Regions from separate parts of the Mesorhizobium sp. WSM4308 genome, predicted to be linked through region 2. Evidence: riboswitches for the same ligand, from Rfam matches in the RefSeq annotation. Region 2 holds a riboswitch; each other region holds the start of a gene.
What was found. A riboswitch is a leader RNA that binds a small molecule or an ion and turns the genes downstream of it on or off. The one in region 2 is predicted to bind cobalamin.
Positions count from the first base shown of each region.

Region 1: it holds a riboswitch for cobalamin, as region 2 does, so the genes downstream of both, CK227_RS03325 (aromatic ring-hydroxylating dioxygenase subunit alpha) here and bluB (5,6-dimethylbenzimidazole synthase) in region 2, are expected to answer to the same signal.
Region 3: it holds a riboswitch for cobalamin, as region 2 does, so the genes downstream of both, CK227_RS21060 (CbtB domain-containing protein) here and bluB (5,6-dimethylbenzimidazole synthase) in region 2, are expected to answer to the same signal.

Region 1 is NZ_NSFW01000002.1:89,790-93,133, reverse strand. Features, by position in the region: gene CK227_RS03340 (DUF680 domain-containing protein) at 1-230, opposite strand, end outside; gene CK227_RS03335 (DUF680 domain-containing protein) at 298-501, opposite strand; gene CK227_RS03330 (DUF680 domain-containing protein) at 574-771, opposite strand; cobalamin riboswitch at 1,266-1,467, shown strand; gene CK227_RS03325 (aromatic ring-hydroxylating dioxygenase subunit alpha) at 1,581-2,828, shown strand; gene CK227_RS03320 (hybrid-cluster NAD(P)-dependent oxidoreductase) at 2,849-3,344, shown strand, end outside.
Region 2 is NZ_NSFW01000001.1:122,031-125,374, forward strand. Features, by position in the region: gene CK227_RS00555 (DUF2277 domain-containing protein) at 1-120, opposite strand, end outside; gene CK227_RS00560 (exodeoxyribonuclease VII small subunit) at 220-471, opposite strand; gene CK227_RS00565 (histone deacetylase family protein) at 475-1,401, opposite strand; cobalamin riboswitch at 1,522-1,702, shown strand; partial or broken gene bluB (5,6-dimethylbenzimidazole synthase) at 1,875-2,381, shown strand; gene CK227_RS00575 (hypothetical protein) at 2,555-3,344, opposite strand, start outside.
Region 3 is NZ_NSFW01000011.1:105,782-109,125, reverse strand. Features, by position in the region: gene cobU (bifunctional adenosylcobinamide kinase/adenosylcobinamide-phosphate guanylyltransferase) at 1-351, opposite strand, end outside; gene CK227_RS21065 (CbtA family protein) at 344-1,141, opposite strand; gene CK227_RS21060 (CbtB domain-containing protein) at 1,157-1,336, opposite strand; cobalamin riboswitch at 1,369-1,567, opposite strand; gene CK227_RS21055 (aromatic ring-hydroxylating dioxygenase subunit alpha) at 1,699-2,862, shown strand; gene CK227_RS21050 (MFS transporter) at 2,872-3,344, opposite strand, start outside.

The DNA of each region.
Region 1 (3,344 bases), on a different contig from region 2:
TCGCTGCCCTGAGGAGCGGACTTCTGCGCGTCGCCCGACGAATTGAGCAGCTTGTAGACAGGCGAGCCGCTCTCGCGGATCGAAGCCGTACGCGAGTTGTCAATCGAAGTTGCGGCGGGCGAAGTCACGGCGGGCTGGTTGGCGCCATTGGAACCAAAATTGTCGCTGCCCGCGAAAGCGCTGCCGGAGATGGCCAGAACGGCGGCGGCAGCAAGGATGATCTTGTTCATGTTAGTCTCCTGAATTTCTGGATTTCACGGGAATGGCCGGCATCGCCGCCATTCCCGTAAACCGGCATTACTTGCCGAAGAGGTTGCGGTCAGCGCCCTGCTGAGCAGGCAGCTGGGTGGCCGGAGCCGACTTGTCGACCGAAGCCGTGTAGGAATGGTCGGCCGCAGCGGCCGACTGGTTGGCACCGTTGGAACCGTAGTTGTCGCTGCCAGCGAAGGCGCTGCCGGAAATGGCCAGGACGGCGGCGGCAGCAAGGATGATCTTGCTCATGTTAGTCTCCTGAATTTCTCAAGGTCGGCCAGAGCGGCGGGCGAAAAGCCCGCTGTCGGCCGGGATCTGTTGTTAGTTGTTGCCGAAGAGGTTGCGATCGGCGCCCTGGGCAGGCGTCTGAGCAGCCGGCTCCGACTTGTTGGTCGAAGCGGTGTACGAGCTGTCGACAGCCGTGGCTGCGGCGGCATTCGAACCATAGTGGTCGCTACCAGCAAAGGCGCTGCCGGAAATAGCCAGAAGGGCGGCGGCAGTGAGAACAATCTTTTTCATTTTTGGTACTCCAGTATTTTTTCCGTCCGTCTAGCGGCGTGTCTTGGGATTGAAATCGCGTCGTTCGGACAGGCCCGATGTGGGAAAGCCAGTTCGCCGTTTCCAATCACGAAGTTGTTCCGTGTGGACCAAGAATCCACCACTTGAAATTGTGCCAGGGCTTCCGAGCCATGCATTTTTCTTGTTGATATCAACCACTTAGTAAACGCCAGCCGCAAGGTCACAGACTGTATCGGAGGTCCATCGTTCACACCGTCCTGCACGCACCGTCAACAGAAACGAACCGTTCGGTTCGATTTTAGAGTCTGCTAATAGTCACTTTTCGAAACCGTTAACCTCTTTTGCCCCAGTTCCGGGTCGATTTTGACAGCCGGCACAGCTATCGGCGGAGGCGATTTTCGTGACCGCTGCCCGTGACCTGATCGTTGCGCATGCGTGTCGCGCCGCATGGATACGATGTCGCTTTCATGCCGATGTCGCAAACGCTGTCGTGATTAGATCATGTCATCTCAGGTGCCGCTTCGTGACGACGGGGCGGAGAATTGGGAAGCCGGTCAAAATCCGGCGCTGCCCCCGCAACGGTGGTGGAGTTCAAGTCGCAACGGGAGACCACTGGGCAAAAGCCTGGGAAGGTGTCGCGACCGTCCGCAAGGACACTCCAGAGCCCGGAAACCAGCCCGAGATTTTTGAACTCGACTGATCGCGGTGGGCGGTCAAGAGGCGGATCGCGCGTGCCCGGCTTTCGCCGAGCTGCGTCTCATCCTTCCTCAATCACCACCAGTTCAGTCCTTGAAGTATGAGGACAGGACATGGATGCGCGCAACGATATGCTGAGGCTGTTGAATGGCCGCAGAGAGGGCTTCTCGCTCGAGCAGCCCTTCTATACCGATCCCGATTTCTTCAAGCTCGACATGGAGCTGATCTGGTATCGCGACTGGCTGTTCGTCGGCCATGATTGCGAACTGCCCAAGCCCGGCAGCTTCATCACCGTACAGATCGGCGACTACCCTGTCGTGCTGGTGCGCGATCAGCAGGGCAAGATCAACGCCTTCCATAATTCCTGCCGCCACCGCGGCAGCCGCGTCTGCAACACCGACAAGGGCATGGCCGCCAAGCTGGTCTGCCCCTATCACCAATGGACCTATGAGTTGGACGGAAGGCTGCTGTTTGCCCGCCAGATGGCAGACGGCTTCGACAAAAGCCAGTTCGGCCTGAAGCCGGTCGCCTGCGAAAGCGTGGCCGGCTATATCTTCATCTGCCTGGCCAAGGAACCCGCCGACTTCGCGCCGATGCGGGCGATGATCGAACCCTATCTCAAGCCGCACCGGCTCAGCGAAGCAAAGATCGCCTTCGAGAGCACGATCGTCGAGAAGGGCAACTGGAAGCTCGTCTGGGAAAACAACCGCGAGTGCTATCATTGCGCCGGCAATCACCCGGAACTGTGCAAGACCTTCCCGGAAGCCCCGACGGTGACCGGCGTGCAAGGCGCCGACAGAGATCCGGAAATGCTGGCACACTGGGCCAAATGCGAGGCGGCCGGGCTGCCGAGCAAGTTCCGCATCGATCCGGCCGGGCAATACCGCGCCACCCGCGCGCCGCTGCTGCGCGATGCGGTCAGCTACACGATGACGGGCAAGCGGGCGGTGAAGAAGAACCTGTCCGACAGCGTCTCGGCCGACCGCATCGGCTCCTTGCTGCTCTATCACTATCCGACGACGTGGAACCACATCCTCGGCGACCATGCCGTCACCTTCCGCGTGGTGCCGATCAGCGCCACGGAAACCGCGGTGACGACCAAATGGCTGGTGCACAAGGACGCAGTCGAGGGCGTCGACTACGATCTTGCCGAACTCACCCATGTCTGGACCGAGACCAACGACCAGGATCGCCGCATCGTCGAGGAAAACGCCTTCGGCATTCTGTCGCCGGCCTATGAGCCCGGCCCCTATTCGGAGCTGCACGAGGGCGGCGTGATCCAGTTTGTCGAATGGTACGCGTCCTTCATCGGCCCACGGCTTGCCGAAGACGGCCGGCCGGCTTTGCGCAGTGTCGCCTGAGAGGTTTGGGGATGAACGCGATGACGGATCTTGGCCTCTATCGCCATCTCGATCAGATGGCGCCCTGGAACGACAGGCTGCAGGTGCTGGAAGTGATCGGCGTCAGCGACGAGGCGCCTGACGTCAAGACCTTCACCTTCCGCTCCGACAACCAGACCTGGTTCCGCTACAAGCCGGGCCAGTTCGTGACGCTGGAACTGCCGACGTCGGACGGACCGCTGATGCGCACCTATACGCTGTCGTCGTCGCCGTCACGGCCGTTCTCGATCGCGGTGACGGTGAAGGCGCAGGCCGGCAGCATCGGCACACGCTGGATGTTCGAACACCTTGTGCCCGGATCGCACGTCAAGGCCTATGGGCCGAGCGGCGACTTTTCGCTGCACAGCCACCCGGCGGCCAAATATCTGTTCATCTCGGCCGGTTCCGGCGTGACGCCGATGATGTCGATGCTGCGTTGGCTGAACGATTGCGCGCCATGGACCGATGTCGGCTTCGTCAACTGCGCGCGGCGCGCCG
Region 2 (3,344 bases):
CTGTTTCGACGGTCGTGTCGTTCCGCTCAGCTTGCGGACGAACTGAAGGGCTGCGTCGCGCACTTCGTCATTGGTTGCGGGCGGGTCAAAATTGAACAGGGTCTTGATGTTTCTGCACATCGCTTCCGTATCTCCTTTTGTCCTGGAGCCGTTTCAATCGGGACGAGCTTAATTCTCAACCATGATCGTGTCCAAAAACCGGAAAGGCTGCTCCGTGCCTCAGTCCGCGTCGAGCGGTTCTGTTCCGACCGGCTTGCCGTCGCGCGACAGCCTGATCTTCTCGACCTTGTCCTCGGCGGCCTTCAGCAGCCGGTCGCAATGCGCCTTCAGCGCCTCGCCGCGCTCGTAGATCTTGATCGACTGGTCGAGCGGCACGTCGCCACGCTCCAGATCATCGACGATCTTCTCCAGCGCGTCGAGCGCCTGCTCGAAGCTCATCGCCTTGATGTCTTCGTTGGTTTCACCAGCCATCATTCATCCTTTCATCAGTCGCCCGACATGGGCGGCGACCGAAAATGCCAGTCCTTGCAGATCGTAGCCGCCCTCGAGCAGGCTGACGAGCCGGTTGCCGCTGTGGCGCGCGGCGCGCTGCATCAGCTGGCCGGTCGCCCAGTCGAAATCGTCCTCGGTCAGGTTGATCTCGGCCAGCGGATCGCGGTGATGCGCGTCGAAACCGGCCGAGATGATGATCAGGTCAGGCGCGAAATTGTCGAGCGACGGCAGCACCCGCGACAGGAAGGCATCGCGAAACACCTCGCTGCCGGTCTGCGGCGCCAAGGGCGCGTTGACGATGTTGCCGGCCCCGGTCTCGGTCTTCGCGCCAGTGCCGGGATAAAGCGGCATCTGGTGCGTCGAGCAATAGAGAACCGAGGGATCGTCCCAGAAAATATCCTGCGTGCCGTTGCCGTGATGCACATCCCAGTCGACGACGGCGACACGCTCGGCGCCATGCTTCTTCTGCGCATAGCGAGCGGCGATCGCCGCCGTGTTGAAGAAGCAGAAGCCCATCGCGGTGGTCTTCTCTGCATGGTGGCCGGGCGGCCTTGCGGCGACGAAGACGTTGTCGGCGCGGCCTGCAAAGACGTCGTCGACGGCGGCGTTGGCCGCGCCGATCGCGGCGATCACCGCCTGCCAGCTCTTCGGGCTGGCGGTGGTGTCGGCATCGATGCGGGCAATACCCTCCTCGGGAATGGCGGCACGCACACGGGCGACGAAATCGGCGGGGTGCGCGTAGAGGATGGTGGCCTCGTCGCCCTCCGGCGCCTTGACACGATCGAGCGCGGCAAAAGCCTCGTCGTCGAGCACGCGCTCGATGGCGCGCAAGCGGTCCGGCCGTTCGGGATGCCCGGGCGGCGTGATGTGTTCGAGGAAGATCGGATGGGTGTAGAGACGGGTTGTCATGCTCCCTATCTAGTGCCCCGGTGCCGCGATGGCCATGCATTGCCTCTCGATCGCTGGGGAAAATCGCGCCTGCGTCCATTGGCGCCGCCGCGGGGATTGGCGCGGCCGAGGCTTCGGCGTAAGGTCGCGCCACTGCCTGGTGCTCGCCGCAAGCGGGAGAATCGGGAACACGGTTGAATTCCGTGGCGTGCCCAACGCTGTGAGGGGGACCGCGCCGGTAACTGCCACTGTCGATGACGGGAAGGCACCGGACGCGGGTTGATCCCGAGCCAGAAGACCGGCCTGGCAGGCATCGTCATCCGCATGGTCAGGCGGCTGGCATCAGAGCAAACTGCGTCCAGTTGGATGCACAAAGTGCGCTCTGACGGTGTGGAACTATTGCAATCGCAAGGGGACGAGCGATGCCGGAACACATGACCGCTCCTGTGGGCGACGGATTTGACCAGACGGCGCGCGACGCGGTCTATCGCGCCATGTTCACGCGGCGCGACGTGCGCAGCCATTTCCTGCCCGACGCGCTCGACGACGAGGTGTTGGCGCGGCTTCTGCTTGCCGCCCATCACGCGCCATCGGTCGGCTTTATGCAGCCATGGAATTTCATCGTCATCCGCGACGCCGCGCGACGGGCAGAGGTGCGCGACCTGTTCCTGGCCGCGCGCGAACAGGAACTGCCTGAAATCGAGGAGGAACGACAGGCGCTCTACCGCAAGCTGAAGCTCGAAGGTATCTGCGAAAGCGCCCTCAACATCTGCATCACCTGTGACCGTCGGCGCTCGCAAGGCTCGCCACTGGGCCGCTGGCACAATCCGGAAATGGATCTCTACAGCACGGTCTGCGCGGTGCAGAATTTCTGGCTGGCCGCGCGTGCCGAAGGCGTCGGCGTCGGCTGGGTCAGCATCATCGAGCCGCAAGCGTTGAAGAGCCTGCTGGCCATTCCCGAGCATGTGACGCCCGTCGCCTATCTCTGCGTCGGCCGTGTTTCCGAGTTCGCATCCAAACCAGACCTGGAAACGCATGGCTGGGGCCGGCGGCTGCCGCTGCCCGACCTGATCATGAGCGAGACTTTTTGCGGGCAAGGCGAGGCGCCACTGAAATCGACCGTGGCCCGCCTCAACGCCTCCGATGTCGCGCCGGCGACGACCTGCCCAGCCGATCAGTTCGTCGCGCCGGCCGTGCCCCAGCGCGAGCCACCAAAGGAGGCCAGCGCCTTGTCCTTCAGCTCCCTGAACTTCGACGACGCCTCGGCCAGCCTGATATCCCAGGCCGGATCGGGCACCTGGCCGGCGATGGTCTTGAAATAGACCTGCATCAGGCAAGCGATGGCGAAGGGCTCGATGAAGGCCGCCTTGAAGGCCCAGGCAAAGACGATGGCAAGCACGAAGGCCCAGCCGGCGAGTTGTCCGGGCATGATGAAGAGAACGGCGCTGGCCGGAGCCAGCATCAGCAGGAAGATGACGAAAGACACGCCCCACATGATGACCGCCAGCCAGACGGCGTTCTTGACCATGGTCTTGCCGTTCTGGGCGTAGAGCACGACGCCTTGCCGCGCCGTCTCGAAGGGTGAGGACGAGTTGATGCGGATGTTGTAGCCGAGGATGATCTCGTCGACATAGGTGAGCGACAGGCGGATCACCGTGTTGATGAAGGAGACCAGACCGCTCAGGCCCGGAATGGGCAGGAAAGCAGCGATGCCGCCGAGCAGGCCGGTGATGGCGCGGATGGCGCCCTTGACCAGCTGGTCGACGACGAAAAGGATGTTGGCCTCGGCGAAACGCTCGGTCACGACCTGCCTGGCATAGGCGATCTGGTTCTGGCCGTCGGGGACATCCCGGCCGTCGATCAGATGGACCATCACGGCGATATGGCCGGCCTTGACGACGTAGAGGATATATTCGCGGATCCAATAGACGGCGATCGAAACCACGCCGAAGCCGACCACGCCG
Region 3 (3,344 bases), on a different contig from region 2:
GCGCGGCCGCGACAGCACATCCGCCAGCCGCCGGCACTCGGCGCCGACGTCGTGATCGGCCAGCATGTGATTGGTCAGCCACAGCGTCAGGCAATCGACCAGCACCGGCTGGTTGTCGGGCAAGGCCTCAAGGGCGCCGGAAAGGTCGAGCGGCGCGTCGATGGTCGTCCAGCCCGCGCCGCGCCGCGAGCGGTGCAGCGCGATGCGCTCGCGCATCTCGTCGTCATAGGCCTGCGCCGTGGCGATGTAGATCCATGGCGAAGGCAAGGCCGTCGCCAGGATTTCGGCGTGCGCGCTCTTGCCGGAGCGGGCACCGCCGATGATGAAGGTCAGCGAGCTTCGATCAGGCAAAGCTGTCGCGCAGGCTGGTCGCGGTGCCGGTGAAGCGTCCGCGCACAACGCCGACGACAGCGCCGAGCACCAGCCAGAACACTAGACGGGTGAGCGTTGAGGCCACGATGAACTGGTGATGCAAGCCTTCGGGGATTGGCGTCACGAAGCTATCGGGTTGCGGCGCGCCAACGATATGCGGCGCCACGATAAGAGCAATGCCAAGAAGGGCAAGAGGCAGTGACTTGCGGAACGCGATGAGCCCAAGGCCGGCGGCAGTCGCCACCACTGTCAAAGTCCACCAGATTTGGCGCTGCAAGAGATCGGCGTCAGGCATTGCCGGCAGTTTCGGCGGTAGGCCGAGCCCAGGTGCCAAAGTGAATATAGCGAAGCCAGCTAGGCCCCAGAAGACACCCTGCCGCCAGTTGCCGATACCGCCCATGAATTCGGAGACAGCGACCAGGATCAGCGCAAAACCGATACCGCTGACGATGTTGGCAAGGACATTGAAGGCGAAGCGCTCGAAACCGTCGGCCGGAGCCCAGCCTTCGTCCTCGACCGGGGCGGCCGCTTCCGCAGGAGCCGGGGCCGCGCCGCTCATGGCATTGTCAGCCGGAACGGCCGAGCTCATGGCGTTGTCGTTTGTGGTAACAGCGGCGTGGTCGTGGTGATGGCCGCCGCCGGCCTTTTCATAGACTTCCGCCTTCAGGATCAGTGGGTCGGTCGCGTAGGCTTGCATGCAGGCGAGCGCAATGCCCCCCACGAGCCCTGCGATCGCCGCGATGAACACGACGTTGCGAAACAAATTCATGATGTCAGGCCTTCGTCAGTGGCAGGGAAAACCCATCGAATGGCGATAGTCGTGAGCCGCATTGTGGACCGCATCGATATGCGAGAAGCCGACAAAGCCGATGATGAACGTGCCGAGCAGCGCGGCAAGCGCCAGCTGCATGAAGCGCGACTGCGAGGAGACGGAGGCGCCGAGGGAGACGGAAGCGGTATTCATATCTTGTCCTTTCACCCTCCACCCGAGGGCCTGTCAGTTTTGCCGTCGTCGGCAGGTCTCCTGGCTCACGGATCAGCGCCCTTCCCCACCTTCCCGAAGACGAATCTTCAGTGGCATATGGAGAGGACTACCGCACACAGTTGCGGGGGCAGCCACGGCATTGGGCAAGAATTTCGCCCGCACCGCATTCCCTCTTGGCTCCAAAACGGAACCGACGACTGCATGACTATAGGGAAAATCGCGACACGCGGCAAACCAAATTCCGCCGGCAAACAGCGCGATTGCGCCATGCCGTCTCCAGGCACGACAATTGACAATTCTCCTGACCGGGTGTCGGCTGGCCGCTTCACAGGAAGCCAGCCATGCAGCCCATTGCCGGTGAGCGCGCCCCTTACAATGGCCTGACCCAGGCCGAGCCGACCCTGCCCTCGTCGGCCTATTGGGACGGTGAGAGCTACCAGCGCGACCTCGACGCCATCTGGTACAAAAACTGGCTGCTCGTCTGCCGCGAGGCCGATCTGGCCCAGCCGCTGGCCTTCCGCAGGTTTCGCATCGGCACGCAGGACATCATCGTGCTGCGCGACGACACCGGCGCCCTGCGCGCCTTCCACAACACCTGCCGGCATCGCGGTTCGCAGCTTTGCCAGGAGAGCGAGGGCCGGCTGAAGGCGCGGCTGATCACCTGCCCCTATCATGCCTGGTCCTATTCGCTGCGCGGCGACCTCGTGCGCGTGCCGTCGAAATCGTTGCCGGACGGCTTCGACAAGGCCGACCATCCGCTCTACCGCGTCGCGCTCTCGGTGTGGCGCGGCTTCGTGTTCATCAATCTGCAGGAGGGTGCGGCGGACTCCGCGCAGGCATCCTTCGATCCTGCCTCCGGCAATCTCGGCAACTGGCCGCTGGAAACGCTGGTATCGGGCCATGTGCTGCGCAAGGTGATGCACTGCAACTGGAAGATCTTTTGGGAGAACTTCAACGAGTGCCTGCACTGCCCGGGCATCCACAAGGACCTGTCGCGCCTGGTGCCAATCTATGGCCGAGGTCTGATGAGCCGGCACGACGATCCCGAATGGACGCGCCACGCCGACAATGACGCGCCGGAGTTTTCCGGAGGCCTGCGTGCCGGCGCCGAGACCTGGTCGCGCGACGGCAAGACGCACGGGCCGGTCTTCTCCGGGTTGACGCCGGCCGAACGCGTCGCCGGCCAGACCTACGCCACCAGCCTGCCCTCAATGTTCATCGTCGGCCATGTCGACTATGTCAGGACGGTACGCCTGGTGCCGCTCGGTCCCGAACAGACGGAGCTTATCGCCGAATGGCTGTTCGCGCCCGAGGCGCTGGCCGCGACCGACATCGACAACATCGTCGCCTTCGGCACACAGGTGCTGGAAGAGGACGCCGCCATCTGCGAGGTCAACCAGAGGGGCCTGCGCTCGATGCGCCACCATGCCGGCGTGCTCATGCCCGAGGAGTATGACCTGCACCGTTTCCACAACTGGGTGCGCGAGCGCCACGCGGCACTTTGACCATGATCCTCACAGAGACTTCGGCAGGTAACGCCAAGTCACGAACCCGCAAACCGCCGCGAGCAGACCAAGCGTGACGAACACCGAGCCCAGCCCGAAGAAGGCGAGCACTACCGAATAGACAAGCGGCGGCGTCAGTTCGGAAAAATCGAGATAGGTGCGGTAGACCGCCGCCATCTGCGCCCGTTCATAGGAGCGCACCGAACGCATGAAGGCGGTCGAGCCCAGTGCGTCGAGCGCAATAGTGAAGAAGGCGCCGCACAGCAGGAAGACGCCGGTGAGCAGCGGCACGCTCTCTCCGACGACACCCGCCGCCAGAAGCATCGCCGACATGGCGAAATAAGCGAATGTCATGGTGCGCCGGCCGCCAAAGCGTTTTCCGGCCTTGCCCCAGAAGATCGCCATGAAGAGCAGTGCGTTGCCCCCCGAAACCAGCAGGCCGCCGGCCAGCTTGCCCTCGCCGGTGATCACCATGAACAGCG